3 regions of the Luteibacter sp. P4_D7_3 genome follow, and region 2 is predicted to be linked to each of the others. Evidence: predicted binding sites of a transcription regulator. Region 2 holds the regulator's gene; each other region holds the start of a gene.
The links. Region 2 encodes FliA, which starts transcription of late flagellar genes. Its sites were predicted from a motif close to TAAAGTTTNNCNNNCNNNGGCCGATAA; they were not measured.

Region 1 (4,934 bases), on a different contig from region 2:
GGTCAAGCAGCTCGCGGAAAAGACGACCCAGGCAACGGCAGAAATCGACCAGACCACCGAAGCTGTCGGCCAGTTCGCCGGTCAGCTCGACGACGCGGTGCAGAACAGCCTGCGTCGCCTCGACCAGACCCAGTCGGGCATCGCCGGCATGCAGGCTTCGATGGGCCGCGTGGACGAAGCCGCCCGCGGCGCGCGTGGCAACATCGACGCGGCCCGCGAAGGCATGGGCGCGTTGCAGGGCCGCATCGCTGCGATCCAGGCCACCCAGGGCACGCTCGGCCGCGTGACCAACGAGGCTCGCCGCCAGGCCGACGCCGCCGCCCGCGCCGCGGTGCTTGCGCATCGGCTCGGCCTGAGCCGCCTCGAAACCGAGGGCGATCTCGACGCCGCCAGCCTCAGCCAGATGATCCGGGAAGCCAGCCAGGGTCTTCGCTTCGCCGTGGAACTCGCCTCGCGCGATCCGGCCAGCCTCGATCGCCGTTGGCTCGACACCACCCCGCTCATGCGTTGCATCGACCAATTCCGCGTGCGCCGGCCGGATAGCCCGACCGATGGCATCCGTGCCGCCGGTGAACGCTTCTCCGCGCTCGCCTCGCAATACGCCATCACGCTGGGCGAAGGCCGGCATGCAGACGCAGGCCACATGGTCGCCGACCTCAACCGGGAACTGGATGCGATCACCCAGGGCCTGTCGGCATCGCTGGCGGAACGCGCCGCGTGAAGGCATCCACCTTCGCCCGCGGTATCACCGTGACCGCCCTGCTCGCCCTGCCGCTATGCGCATTGGCCGGGCAGACGGTGGAATCGGTACGCGCGGCGGCGGTGACCTGGCTGCTACAGAACCGCGCCCTGCCCGGCGCACGCATGACCGCCGACGCCGACTCGCTCGATAGCCGGCTTCGCCTGACCGAATGCCCGAAACCGCTCGAGTCCTCACTGCCCGGCAACCGGCCACTCGGCGCACGCGTCAGCGTGGCCGTGCACTGCCCCGTCCCGGGCGGCTGGACGGTGCGTGTGCCGGTCCGGGTCAAGATGTTTACCAACGTGCTGGTGACCACCCGGCCGCTGGCACGCGGCGATGGCGTCGGCGCGGGTGACGTGCACACCGAAGAGCGTGACGTGGCCAGCCTCGCCTATGGCTACATCGCCGAACCGGGTCAGGTCGACGGCCGCTCCCTGGCCCGTCCACTGAGTGCTGGCACCGTACTGACACCCGGCATGCTGGCCGGTCGACAAGCCGTGCGCATCGGCGACTCGGTCAGCATGCAGGCCGACGTCGAGGGCGTGGTCATCCGCGTCGCCGGCGTGGCCATGGGCGCCGGCGATACCGGCACCCGCCTGAAGGTCCGCAACGCCTCATCCGGAAAGGTACTCGACGCCGTGGTCACCGGCCCCGGCACCGTCGCGGTACTGCCATGAACAAAATCCCAACCCGGTCACACTTCACGGCCCAGGGCCAGTTAAAGTTCGCCGACAGACCGCCGATAAAGGGTTTGAAGGACACCAGCTCCGAGGAACACACATGACGACGACGATCAAACCCGGTATCCAGGCCCCGCAGCCCCAGGTGCAGCTTCGCACCCAGAACCAGGCTGCAGGCTCCGCCGCCTCCACGCAGGGCGCCAGCGCCGTGCGTCCGAGCGACGACAGCGTCAAGATCACCGACTCGGCCAAGGCGCTCGACGCCGCCAGCCGTGGCGATGGCATCGACACCAAGCGCGTCGACGAAATCCGCAGCAAGCTGGCCGACGGCACCTACAAGCCTGATTCGCAGGCCATCGCGAGCAAGTTTCTTGCGATGGAAGGCCAGATCGGCGGCAAGGCATGACCGATCCGCTCGGCTCCGACTTCGACGCGGCCGTTCGCGCCGTCATGGGCGAACTCGCCCGTGAGGTCGACGCGCTGCACGCCACCCTGATCGACGAGCGCATGGCGCTCGATCAGGCTGACACGCATGCGCTCGACACCGTCAGCCGGGTGAAGGGCAAACAGCTCGACCGCATTGAAAAGCTCGACACGGAGCGTCGCCACCTGGGCGACGCCGCCGGCGTCGACACGCTGAACGATGCGCGCTGGACACACACGATCGAACGCCTGGTCGAGTGCCGCAAACTCAATGAAGTGAACGGCCGCATTGTCGGCCAGCGAATCGGCCACGTTCGTCAGGCGCTTGCGCTGCTTGCGGGCGATTCGCCGGGTGGATCGACCTACGGCCCGAAGGGCGACACCGCGCGGGTAAAACTGCGTTCCGCCACTATCGCGCAGGTTTAATCCCACCCACAAACATCCCCAGGCTCACCCAGACGGCGCACCAACAAAAGCAATGGCAGTGACCCCCCAGCCGACAGCGGTGAATGACGACGGTATCCTCCCGATCGTCCGCGTGCCCATCCTGGACAGGAAGCAGGCGCTCTTCGCCTACGAACTCCTGTTCCCCCGCCCCATCGGCAGCGATATCGACGCCGCGGCGCTTGCACATACGCAGGCGACGCTGAGCGCTATCGCCGATGGCAGCCTCAAGCGCCTCGTCCGTGACAATCGTGCTTTCCTGCACATGTCGCCGCAGCTGCTCCTCGAGCACGCGGACATCCTTCGCCACAACGCGCGGCTCGGCGCCAGCATCAGTGCCGATGTCGGTACGGATGACCACTTGCTGGAGAAGCTTCGCGAGCTGAAGGGCCATGGCTGCCTGTTCATGCTCGAAGACTTCAACCTGCCCGCCGATCCCGAACACCGGGCCGGCGTGGACGCGTTGCTGCGTATTGTTCAGTTCGCGAAGGTCGCGGTGGATCATCGCCATCCGGTCGCTGCGCGCGCGCACATGGACTATGTGCATGCGTTCGGGGTCAAGGTAATCGTCACCGGCATCGATACGCACGAGACCTTCGTCGATTACGCCGACCAGGATGTCGACGGCTTCCAGGGCAAGTACCTGCTGCGCCCCGAGCGCGTGGATATGCCACGCCTCGCCCCGAGCAAGCTCGGCGTGCTGCGTCTCATGGGCGCCCTGCAGGATCCCGAGAACGGCCCCGTCGAACTGGGCAAGATCATCCGCGACGACGCTGTCCTCAGCTACAAGCTGCTGGGCTGCGTGAACTCCGCTTACTTCGCCCTGCCCCGCCAGCTGAAATCGGTCGAGCAGGCCGCGGTGTTCTTCGGCGTGAACCGCATGCGCAACTGGATTTTCACCATGGCCGTGTCCGGCATGGACGAGCGCCCGCCGGAACTGCTTCGCCTCGCGCTTATCCGCGCCCACATGTGCGAGAAGCTGGCCCGCACAATCAAGCCCGAACTGCAGGAAATGGCCTTCACGGCCGGCCTGTTCTCGCTGCTCGACACCCTGATGAATGTCTCCATGGCATACGTGCTCGAGCACCTGCCACTGGCGATTGAAATCCGGGAAGCGCTGCTCGAAGGCGCGGGTCCGTTCGCGCCGCTGCTTGACCAGATCCGCCACTGGGAACAGGGCGAACTGGAGAGCGACTCGGCGCTGCGTACCCAGCACCTGCAGACGATGGCCGCGATGTACGTCGAAGCAGCCAGCTGGGCAGATCATGTCTATGCGTTCGCCGATGGCACCGCCGTCGTCGAAGCCGAAGCCTGACCTGCAAGGCACCGTGGGAGCCGATTCATCGGCACTGTGGGAGCCGATTCATCGGCGATCCCGCGGCAGCGGGCCGGGTTATCGCTAGCACCCTATCGCCGCTGAAGCGGCTCCCACAAGGGGCCGCCGCTGAAGCGGCGCCTACACCGAGGCGGCGATCACGTGGATCACCACGTATTGCCAGATAAGCATCAGCGCCATCAACCCGATGACTAACAAGGTCAGAGCAGCCCCCACGGCGCGTCCGGCCGAATTGCCCGCTGCCCGCGACAGACCCACGGCGTGGACGAGTCGCGCGATCACCAGCGCCACGCCGAACGCATGAAGCAATAGCGGCACGGTCTGATCGAGTTCGAGAACCAGCAGGAGGATCAACGCCAGCGGCACGTATTCCGTGGCGTTGCCATGCGCACGAATGGCACAGGCGACCGCACGGTCGCCACCATCGCCCAGGCCGATGCGCGTGCGCCGGCGGATGAGCATCACGCGGACCGCCAGGCCGAGAATAAGCAGGGTCAGCAGTGCCGCGTAAAGGCCGGTGATACGCATGGTCTCGCTCCTGAGGGGTCAGTCGGACGGCAATGCCGAGCGCTGCTGGACGCGCCAGATCGCCAGGCCCGCGCCGAGCACGGCAACGAGCAACCATACGCTTGCCGTCATCGCGTCGCCAGCCAGCCACATCACTCCCGCCACGGCGGGCACCACCACGGCACCGATACCGGCGGCGAACAGCACATCGTTGCGCAGGCGGCTTGTGCATGCCAGCAGCAACGCACCCAGGGCCGCGAGCACGAACGCCGCGAGGCGAACCAGCAGCACCGCCTGTGGCGGCTCGGGCAGGGCGGGCAGAACGTCGAGCAAACTGCGGTCGCCCACCTGCACATCGAAGCCGGGATCGCCATCCTTCGGCTCACGCGCCGCCAGCGTATCGCCGTCGATGCGCGCCAGCACCGTCATCGACTGCACCGGCACGGCTTCCCAGCTGATCCGAAGGTCGCCCAGGCGCGGATTGGACGGCTTGCTGCTCGTCACGAGCTTGTCGTCCACGCGCTGGAAGGTCGCAGCCAGGTTCGCTGGCAGCTTGTGTTCGTCAGGCGCGATGTCGATCCGTCCGGGGAATGCGCGGATGATCGGCGTGGACAGCTTGAAGTTGCCCAGCTTTACTTCACCCGCTTCGAACTGACGCCCCTGGATAGGGAAGGCACCCGGATTCACGTGTCCCGCCGGCTTGGCGAAGTTGGTCGCATCGATGGGGCGATCGACCCAGTCCAGTTCGTAATGCGTGCTGCCCCCCACCGTGATCTCGCGCCACTGGAACATTTCCACGTGA
Region 2 (4,934 bases):
TGACCGACATCAGCCCCATGACGGCACCGATGATGCCCATCGTCGGCGAGTAGGCACCCGCGTTCTCGTAGACCTTGGCGGCTTCGATATCGGTGTGTTCGCGAGCGTACACCTCCACTTCGAGCACGGAGCGCATGGCATCCGGCTCGGTGCCGTCCACAAGCAGCTGAAGCCCCTTGCGGATGAAGGGGTCGGATTCACGCTCGATGGCCGGCTCGAGACCAAGAAGTCCGGTGCGACGGGAAATCTCGCTCCAGCCGACGATGCGGCTGACGAGGTTCTCCGACTCGATATCCGGCGGCCGATACACCCAGGGCAACATGGTCCAGGCGCGCTTGAGCACAGGCCCGGGGGTCTGCACGAGAAGCGCGGCAAGGGTGCCGAGGAAGACGATGACGAACGCGGCCGGGTTCCACAGGGCGTCGAGACTCGAGCCCTTGAGGATGGTACCCACGATGATGACCACGAAGGCCAGGATCGTTCCGACGACGCTCACGATATCCATGTCAGACAGCCATCCTTAGTGAAGGCAGCACCTGGCCAGCGTCGTCGGCGAGGCCGGCGAGGTCAAGCACGAGGGAGATGCGGCCATCGCCGGTAATCGTCGCGCCGGCGACACCGGGAACGTCCCTGAGGAACGGACCGAGCGGCTTGGCCATGACGTCTTCGCGGCCGAGCACTTCGTCGACCAGGCAGCCGAGCGTCTGGTGGCCGATCTGCACGACCACCACGTGACCGCCCTTCCCCGCCGCCCCGGCCCAGTTGCCGAGGTCGGCAAGCGGAAGAGCGCGCTGGCGATGCGCGGCGACGATGCGGCCATCCAGTTCCTGGATCTGGCCCGGCACGAGTTCGAACACTTCGGTGACATTGGACAGCGGCAGCGACAGGAGACGATTGCCGACGCGGACCATGAGCACGCGCATGATCGCCAGCGTGAGCGGCACCGAGAGACGCACCGTGCTGCCGTGGCCAACGCGTGAGTCGATCGACAACGTGCCGCCGAGTTCGACGATCTTGGTCTTGACCACGTCCATGCCAACGCCACGACCGGAGATGTCGGAGACTTCGGCGGCCGTGGAGAAACCGGGACGGAAGACGATGTCGAAGCACTCACGCTCGTCGAGACGTGCGGCCTGCTCTTCGTCCATCAGGCCTTTCTCGACGGCCTTCCGGCGCAGCATCTCGGGATCCATGCCCTTGCCGTCGTCGGTCACGGTGATGACGATGCGGTCGCCGAACTGACCGGCGGAAAGCCGCACGGTACCGGAGCGCGACTTGCCGGCGCGCTCCCGCACGTCGGGCATCTCGATGCCATGATCGACTGAGTTGCGTAGCAGGTGCACCAACGGGTCGGCGAGTGCTTCGACCACGGTGCGGTCGATATCAGTGTCTTCGCCCTCGGTGATCAGCTCGATGTCTTTGCCGAGCTGGCGTGCGAGATCGCGGATGATCCGTGGGAAACGCGAGAACAGCTTGCCCACCGGCTGCATGCGCATGCGTAACACGGCGTTCTGCAGGTCTTCGGCGACGCGCTCGAGTTCGCCGATGGCACGTTCCATCGGATCGTTGGTGCCGCGCGGGGCGAGATTGGTGAGGCGGTTGCGAACCAGAACCAGCTCGCCTGCGGCATCGACGAGGCTGTCGAGGCGGAAGGTGTCGACGCGAACCGTGGTGTCGGCGGTTGAGGAGGTGCGTTTTTCGGTCGCGGCGGCGGTTTTTGCTGCCGGAGCCGGTTTGGAGATTTTTGTTTCGACGATGGGCGCGGTGGCGACGGGCGGTGTCGCGGCGCCTGGGATCGCCGATGAATCGGCTCCTACAGAAATCGCACCCGGTACCGCTGTGCCGTGGAGGCTGTCCAGCAGGGCTTCGAATTCGTCGTCGCTGATGGCGTTGGGGTCGGCGGCCGGCGCGACGGGCGTCGCCGCGGCTGGTATCGCCGCTGAAGCGGCTCCCACAGGGACAGCTTCGGCGCCGGGGGCGCCGGTGCCGTAGAGCGAATCCAGTAGTGCCTCGAACTCGTCGTCGTTGATCGTGCCCGAGGGCGCCGAGGTCGGTGCGCGATCGTTGCGCGCGGCGTCGAGCATCGCTTCGAATTCGTCTTCGATCGGATCGTAGGCACGCGGCGACGACGGTGCCGATACCGCGGGAGCGGATGTCGTCGCCGGCGACAAGGCCACCGGCGGCGCGGAACCGGTGCGACCCGGAATCAGCAGGCGATCGAGTACCGAGCGTGGTGCGGGCTCGGCGGGCACTCCCGCGTCGGCCGCACGCATCATGTCGTTGAGGAGGTCCAGCGACTCGAGCAACGCATCCATGAAACCGGGGTTCAACACCACCGCGCCATTACGGGCCTCGTTGAGGAGGTCCTCGGCGCGATGGCACAGCTCCACCATGGCATTGAGGCCAAGGAAGCCCGCACCGCCCTTCACGGTATGGAACGCGCGGAAGACCGCGTTCAGTAGCTCGGCGTCTCCCGGCGAGGCTTCGAGGTCCACGAGCTGTTCGCCCAGGCTCTCGAGCAGTTCGCGTGCTTCGATCAGGAAGACATTGAGCAGCTCGTTGTCCAGCTCCACGCTCATACGGCGCTCAGAACCCGAATTCGCTGAGCAGTCGATCCACTTCGTCCTGGCTGACCTTGTCCGCGGCCGGTGCGTGGCTGCCGCCCGCGAGTGAACCGGTGAGGCGCACCAGTTCGACCAGCGACGATTCCACCTTGGCCATGAACGCCTCGACCTGCGCGACGCGCTGACCCGAGAGATCCTGCCAGGACTGCGCTTCGACCATCTCGCCCAGGCCGATGTCGCAGCTCTGCGCGAAATCGCCGACGCGTACGGCAAGCGCCGTGGCGTTGGGTGCGAAGGACGGATCGGCGTGGTCCATGACCAGCACTTCGTCGGCCTGTTTGGCCAGCGCCTGTGCCTGCGGACGCAGTTTGTCGCTGAAGTCGAGCGTGCGGTGGGCAGCCTGGGAGCTCATTTCGAGCACGTCGCGCAGGTGTTTGCGCGCATCGCTCATGTTGCCCGGCACGCCATCGCTGGAGATGTCGGAGGCAAGGCGGCGGACCGACTCGTGGAGATCGCGCGCGAGATGGCCCAGGGCCAGGAACAGGTGTTGTTCGCGGCTGCGCAGCAGGCGGTCGAGCGCCTGTTCGAAGGCAACACTGTCATCGGCGTCGAGCAACTCGCGCAGCTCGGGAACGACCTCGTGGCCGGCGGTAAGCATGGTGTTCATTGTCATTCCCTTAGCCCGCAGCCGCGGCGAGTCGTTCGAAGATCTTGTCGAGCTTTTCCTTCAGCGTGACCGCCGTGAACGGCTTGACCACGTAGCCGTTCACGCCACTCTGCGCCGCGGCGATGATCTGGTCGCGATTGTTCTCGGCCGTCACCATCAGCACCGGCATCGACTTCAGCGCGGCATCCGCGCGGATAGCGCGAAGCAGCTCGATGCCCGTCATGTTGGGCATGTTCCAGTCGGTCACCACCAGGTCGAAGGGCTGGGCGCGCAGCATCACGAGCGCCGCGTTGCCGTCTTCAGCCTCCTGGATGAGGGTGTTCGTAAATCCCAGCTCGACCAGGAGGTTCCTGACGATGCGTCGCATGGTGGAAAAATCGTCCACCACGAGGATCTTCATGTTCTTGTCCAAAACTCGTCTCCGCCTGACTGCGCGTTCTTACCGGCGACGGCACCGTAATGCCGTCAATGCTTTTCTTTCCAACCCGTCATGCGTGCGCGGAGGCGGATCAGGGCCTGGCCATGGATCTGGCACACCCGCGATTCGCTCACACCCAGCACCGCACCGATTTCCTTCAGGTTGAGCTCTTCATCGTAGTACAGCGACATCACCAGCTTCTCGCGCTCGGGCAGGCCATCGATGGACTGCGCCAGCGCATCGCGCAAGCCGTCCTGCTCGAAGATCCCTTCCGGACCCGCGGCGTCGGGGTCCGCGACATCGATCGCCGCGCCTTCGTCGCCTTCCGGCGCCGTAAGGCTGAGCAACCGCGCGCTCGCCGCGTCGGCCAGAATCTGGTTGTACTCCATGGCGTCGATACCAAGCCGCTTCATGACCTCGGYGTCTTCGGCATCCCCACCCGTTTCGTTCTCGATCTGCCTCGTTACTTCAGCCACTTCGCGCAACTTTCGATGCACGGAGCGCGGGGTCCAGTCCGTCTTGCGCAGTTCGTCCAGCATCGCGCCACGTATGCGGATACCCGCATAGGTCTCGAAACTGGCCGCGCGAGTCGGCGAGTAATTTCTTGCTGCCTCGAGCAGTCCGATCATTCCGGCCTGCATGAGGTCGTTCGCATCCACGCTTGGCGGCAGCCGACCCATCAGGTGATAGGCGATCCGGCGCACCAGCGGCGCGTGGGTTCGTACCAGTTGATCCGCCGGGATTCGCGTGACTTCAAGGTATTCGGTCGCAACGCTCACAGTGGCAGCCCTCCTCCCAGATGAGACCGCTCGGCAAAAAAGCCGATGCGACCCTGAGCACGGGGTTCGGGTTCACCCCATGTATCGACCGACCTGGCCAAATTCTTGAATCCGACGGCAGATCGGCTGCTCGGCCAGACGTCGACCACGGCCGACTGGCGGCGGATAGCCTGACGCAGGTACTCGTCGTGCGGGACCATCCCCATGAAATCCAAGGAAACATCCAGGAACCGGTTGGTCACCCGGGACAGCTTCTCGAACAACTGGCGGCCTTCCTGGGCGTGGCGGACCATGTTGGCGACGATGCGGAAGCGGTTCACGCCGAACTCGCGGCTCATGACCTTGATCAGGGCATAGGCGTCGGTGAGTGAAGCCGGCTCGTCGCACACCACCACCACCACCTCGTCGGAAGCGGCGGCAAACATGGACACGCTGTCCGAGATGCCGGCGGCGGTATCGACGATCAGGTACTCGGGGGCGATCGGGTATTCGTCGAACGCGCGGAT
Region 3 (4,934 bases), on a different contig from region 2:
GGTACGGACCTGCTGATAGGCGCCAGCGCCTTGGGAATATCCGAGTGCCATATGTGTGTCCTGGGGTTTCCGGTCAGTTCTTCGACGTGGACAGCGCGTCGAACTGCTGCTGGAGGAAGCTGCTCGTGCTGCTCAGCTTGGTCATCATGGTGTCGAGCGCGGTGTACTGCGTGGTCAGGCGCGTCGTGTAGTCCTGCATGGTGACGTCATAGTCACTCTGCTGCTGCGCAATGTCCTTGGCTTTCTGGTTCAGATTGGCCGTGCGCTCGGTCAGGATGCCGCTGGACGAGGTCCAGCTGGTGATCATGGCGTCGAGCTTCGGCGCGATGCCGTTCGCGCCACTGAGCAGGTTCTGCGTGGCCTTGGGATCGGACGCGAGCGCCGCCGTCAGCTTGGTCGGGTCGAAAGCGAGCGTACCGTCCACCTGGAACGACACGCCGAGGTTGCTGAGCGAGGTCGGACCCGGCGCATTGCTCGCCAGTTGGGATCCGATCAGGCTGGTCACCTGGCTTTTGAGCGAGGTCACCGTGGCGTCGCCGATGAGCGCACCGACCTCGTTGGTGGTCGAGTCGTACTTGGTCAGGGACTGATAGGTGGAAACGAAGGCGTTGTACGAGGTGACCAGACTCTGCAGCGCTCCGGAAACCGCCGACGGATCGTTGGCGATGGTCAGCGAGCTGGAGCCGACCTTCGACAGGCTGAGGGTCACACCGTCGATAGCGCCCGTGACCGAATTGGTCGTGCTGGTGGCGGGCGTACCGTCGATCGTGAACTGCGCGTCCTGCGCCTTGGTCGTCGCCGTATCCGTCGTCGGATCGAAATCCAGCTTCGACAGGTTGCCATCGCCGCCGCTGGTGGAAACCGTAAAGGCATTCGCCGCACCGGTCGCGGTGGAGGTCAGGACGAGATGGGCGCCGTCCGTACCGGTAACGATGCTGGCTGTGACGCCGGGATTGTCCGAGGACTTGTTGATCGCATCGCGAATGTTCTGCAGCGAATTCGCGCCGGACGTGACATTGAGGTTCATCGACTTGCCGCCGATGGAGATCGACAGGGTACCCGTACCGGCGGCGGAGGTCGCGTCGGTAAAGCCTGCGGATGTCGTCTTCTGCACGGTGGCCAGCTGGCTGACGACGATGTTGTAGTCGTTCGGCTGGGCCGTAGCGTCGGCGCTCGCGCCGATGATGGTGGAGTCGCCGACCGAGGTCTTCTGCGTGGTGAACGCGGAACCGTCGGTGAGCGCCTTGATCGCGGCCTGCAAGCTCGTCAGTGATGACGTGAAGTTGCCGATCGCGGAAACCTGGGTGGTGTTGTCGGTGGCCTGTGCGGCCAGCGCCTTGTCCGTCGCTGCGCGCTTGTTAGCAACGAGGTTGCTGACGATGGACGCGACGTCGATGGAGCTGGAGCCGAGTGTGACGGGTGTAGTGGCCATGAAGCTCTCCTGGGGGACGCCTCACTGCCCTGGGCGCCAATTTGTCGACGGCTGGCCCCCTTGCGAGGACCAGCCGCAGACAACTAAGCAATTACCCTGCCAAAGCTATTACTGGAGCAGCTTGGTGACGATCTGCTGGCTCTGGTTGGCCTGGGCGAGGACCGAGACGCCGGCCTGCTGCAGGATCTGAGCCGAGGACATGTTCGCCGTTTCCTGGGCGAAGTCGGCGTCGGTGATGGCCGACTTCGACGAGGTCAGGTTCTGCGAGATGTTCTGCAGGTTGGAGATGGTCGAATCGAAGCGGTTCTGCACCGCGCCGAGGGTGGAGCGCAGGTCGGAGACCGACTGCAGGGCGGCATCGATGCGGTTGATCGTGTCGTTCGCGCCGTCGACCGTCTTGACGTTGGCGTCGGCGAGGGTCTGGGTCGTGCTGACCTTGTCGTCCTGTGCCGTGATGCCGAGGGCGGTCGCAGCAGCCGAGCCACTCGTCGTAACGGTGATCTCGGAAGCCGAGGAGAACTTCAGCGAGCCGTCCGTCGACACGTAGGCATTGATGCCCTTGCCCGACTTCGAGTTGATCGCGTCGGCCACATCCTGCATGGACTTGAACGAGCCGGTCAGGTCGAAGGAGTTGCCGCCGACCGTGAAGGACGCGTCGCCAGCGACGAGGTTGATGCTGGTGGCGGTTTTTGCGACAGCGGCGGTCGAAGCACCCGTGGCACCGGCGGCAACCGTTGCCGGCAGGACGAGCGTACCCTGAGCCGCGCCGCCGAAGGTGAGGGCGTTGCCCGCACCGCCCGTGACGGACAGTTCACCCGTGGTGCCATCGACGGAAGCGACGGTCGAGCCAGCGGCCTTGTTGATCGCGGTGGCAAGGTCGGAAACGCTGCCGTAGTTACCAGCCGCGACATTCACCACCGCGCCGGCGCCGACCTTGACGGTGAGGTCGCCAGCGGCAAGCGTCAGGCCCTTCGGGAAGGAAGCAGCGGCAAGCGAACCGGTGGCCAGCTGGCCGACCTGGTTGGCCTTCATGCCGCTGTTAAGGTTGACGTTGATGACTTCACCGACGTTCGCGCCGACCTGGAAGCTGAGGTTCTGGGCGGAGCCGTCCAGGACCTTCATGCCGTTGAAGTTGGTCTGCGTGGCGATACGGGTGACTTCCGACAGACGCTGCTGGACTTCGGCGTCGAGAGCCGAGCGGTCGCTGTCCGAGTTGGAAGCGTTGGTCGACTGAACGGCCAGCTCGCGGATGCGCTGCAAGTTGTTCGTGACTTCGTCGAGAGCCGATTCGGTCGTCTGCGAGAGCGAGATGCCGTCGTTGGCGTTCTGCACGGCGCGGTTGAGGCCGTTGATCTGCGTGGTCATGCGGGTCGAAATGGCGAGGCCGGCGGCGTCGTCCTTCGCGCTGTTGATGCGGTTACCCGACGACAGACGCTCGATAGCCGAGGCGAGCTTCGTCTGCGAAGCGCCCAGGTTACGCTGAGCGTTCAGCGACATGATGTTGGTGTTGATGGTCAGAGCCATGGGAATAATCCTTTGTAAGCGGAACCGAAATGCCGGAGGTTGTGCGGCGTAGTCCGGCGGGGTTCCGTAATGGAAGCCTTCCGCCTCAGAGAGGTTTACGGCACGCCGGGAAGAAACTTGAGAACTTTTTCTGCCTGTCAACAACTTTCTTGATCAGGGTCCGGAAGAAACTGCGCCCCAGGCTCTGTCGGGTTCCTTATCGGCACATGACGCCCGGGGTTTAGGCTTATTTTCAAGCCAGCTCAACCACAAGGTTGCTGGCCTCAGTCCCTCCAACAAAGCGGGCTCGGTGGGAGCCGATTCATCGGCGAATAGCAAATAAACCCGCGGCGCAGCCGCGACATCAAGGTTGCTAGCCTCACCCCCTCCAACAAAGCGGGCTCGGTGGGAGCCGATTCATCGGCGAATGGTGAATAAGCCCGCGGCGCAGCCGCGACATCGAGGTTGCTGGCCTCAGTCCCCCACCGAAGGAAGAGCTCGCCGATGAATCGGCTCCTACAAAGAGCGGAGCGGGCAGGCAACGAGCGGCCAAGAAAAAAGGCGGCCATCGGCCGCCCTCCTTTCCACATGTCGCGGTCTCTACTTCAGATAGTTGAACAACGACAGATTCTGCATCTTGACGTACGACTGCTGCGCCGCATCGAGGGCGGCCTGCTGCTGAGAGAACTTGCTGGCGGCACTCGCGACGTCCAGTTCCGTCAGATCCGACAGCGTGCTGGCGTATTGCAGCGACGTATCCGCGCTGATCTGCGTCTGCTGATCGAGGATGTTCATGCGGGCACCGATCTTGGTGCGCGTGTCGGTGAAACTCGTCTGTGCCTGGTCGAGGTTCTGCAGCTGCGCGTTGAGCTGATTGTTCATGCCCGCACCACCGCCCGGGGTTTCGAAGGCATTGATGATGCCGGCCACCGTCGAGAACACATCCTGTGACGAGGACGGCCCGACAGCGAACGAGTCACCCGTGGCTGGCGTGCCGGTGACATTGAGCTGGGCACCCTTGAAATTGATCGTACCGCTGGCGCCCGAATACGTGCCTGTCGAAAGCGCCGGGCCAGTGGGATTCGTCGCGTCGTGTATTTCATAGGTCGTGGGCGAGGTGAAGTTCACCGTGTAGCTACCCCCATCCCATTGCGATGCATCCGTCACCGACGTCGCGCCGACCACCGCGGTACCGGTATTGGTCGCGCCAGCCGATGTCACAAAGGTGCCGTTGCCGCCACGGATCGACATGAAGACATCGGAACCGCTGTCGCCCGTGGCGACCTGCAGGCCCGCCGCGGCCGCCACCATGCGCTGGTTCTGGTCGCCGCCATAGCTGACGCTGAGATCGGACTGGGTAAACGGCTGGGTGGAAGTACGGCTACCGGCGAAAAGGTACTCGCCCTGCCCGTCCTTCGTGTTGCCCAGGGCCACGAGCTGGCCGAGCGTCTGGCGGAGCTCGGTGGCGATGGACTGTCGCGACTCGTCGGTCTGCGTGCCGTTCATGCCTTCCAGGGTGAGCGTGCGGATGCGGTCGAGGATATCGCCCGCTGACGAAATGGTGCTCTCCTCGGCCGAAAGCTTTGTATTCGCCGACTGGATATTGCGCGTGTACTGGTCGTTCTGCGCACTGGCCGAACTGACGTCGACCGCTCGGGCCGCCGCCGCAGGATTGTCCGCAGGCGTCTGGATAGCCTTGCCGTTGCCGAGCGCGAGCTGGGTCTGCGACAGGTCGTACTGGCGATCCAGCATCGTGTTGACGGATTGCTGCGCGCTCCAGGATGTCGAAATACGCATAATCAGCCCTGCACTGCGGTTAGAAGGGAGTTGAAGATCGTGTTGGCGGTGTTGATCACCTGCGCTGCAGCCGCGTACGACTGTTGGAAACGCAGGAGATTGGCCGCTTCTTCGTCCATGTTCACGCCGGACAGGCTCTGCTGTGACGCCGTCGCCTGATCGAGAATGCTTTGCTGCGCCGTCAGCGCGGTGTTCGCCTGTG

Region 1: the regulator FliA is predicted to act here: its motif matches at 1,462-1,488, upstream of flgM (flagellar biosynthesis anti-sigma factor FlgM).
Region 3: the regulator FliA is predicted to act here: its motif matches at 3,153-3,179, upstream of AC1DSN_RS07920 (flagellin N-terminal helical domain-containing protein).

The regions. Positions count from the first base shown of each region.
Region 1 is NZ_JBFUIT010000043.1:650-5,583, forward strand. It holds gene AC1DSN_RS06665 (methyl-accepting chemotaxis protein) at 1-721, shown strand, start outside; gene flgA (flagellar basal body P-ring formation chaperone FlgA) at 718-1,419, shown strand; gene flgM (flagellar biosynthesis anti-sigma factor FlgM) at 1,523-1,828, shown strand; gene AC1DSN_RS06680 (flagella synthesis protein FlgN) at 1,825-2,271, shown strand; gene AC1DSN_RS06685 (EAL and HDOD domain-containing protein) at 2,324-3,604, shown strand; gene AC1DSN_RS06690 (MAPEG family protein) at 3,746-4,153, opposite strand; gene AC1DSN_RS06695 (TMEM43 family protein) at 4,172-4,934, opposite strand, start outside.
Region 2 is NZ_JBFUIT010000022.1:11,675-16,608, forward strand. It holds gene AC1DSN_RS04225 (flagellar motor protein) at 1-505, opposite strand, end outside; gene AC1DSN_RS04230 (chemotaxis protein CheA) at 507-2,579, opposite strand; gene AC1DSN_RS04235 (protein phosphatase CheZ) at 2,587-3,231, opposite strand; gene cheY (chemotaxis response regulator CheY) at 3,242-3,643, opposite strand; gene AC1DSN_RS04245 (RNA polymerase sigma factor FliA) at 3,697-4,428, opposite strand; gene AC1DSN_RS04250 (MinD/ParA family protein) at 4,425-4,934, opposite strand, start outside.
Region 3 is NZ_JBFUIT010000056.1:8,565-13,498, forward strand. It holds gene fliS (flagellar export chaperone FliS) at 1-51, opposite strand, end outside; gene fliD (flagellar filament capping protein FliD) at 74-1,432, opposite strand; gene AC1DSN_RS07920 (flagellin N-terminal helical domain-containing protein) at 1,541-2,956, opposite strand; gene flgL (flagellar hook-associated protein FlgL) at 3,536-4,732, opposite strand; gene flgK (flagellar hook-associated protein FlgK) at 4,735-4,934, opposite strand, start outside.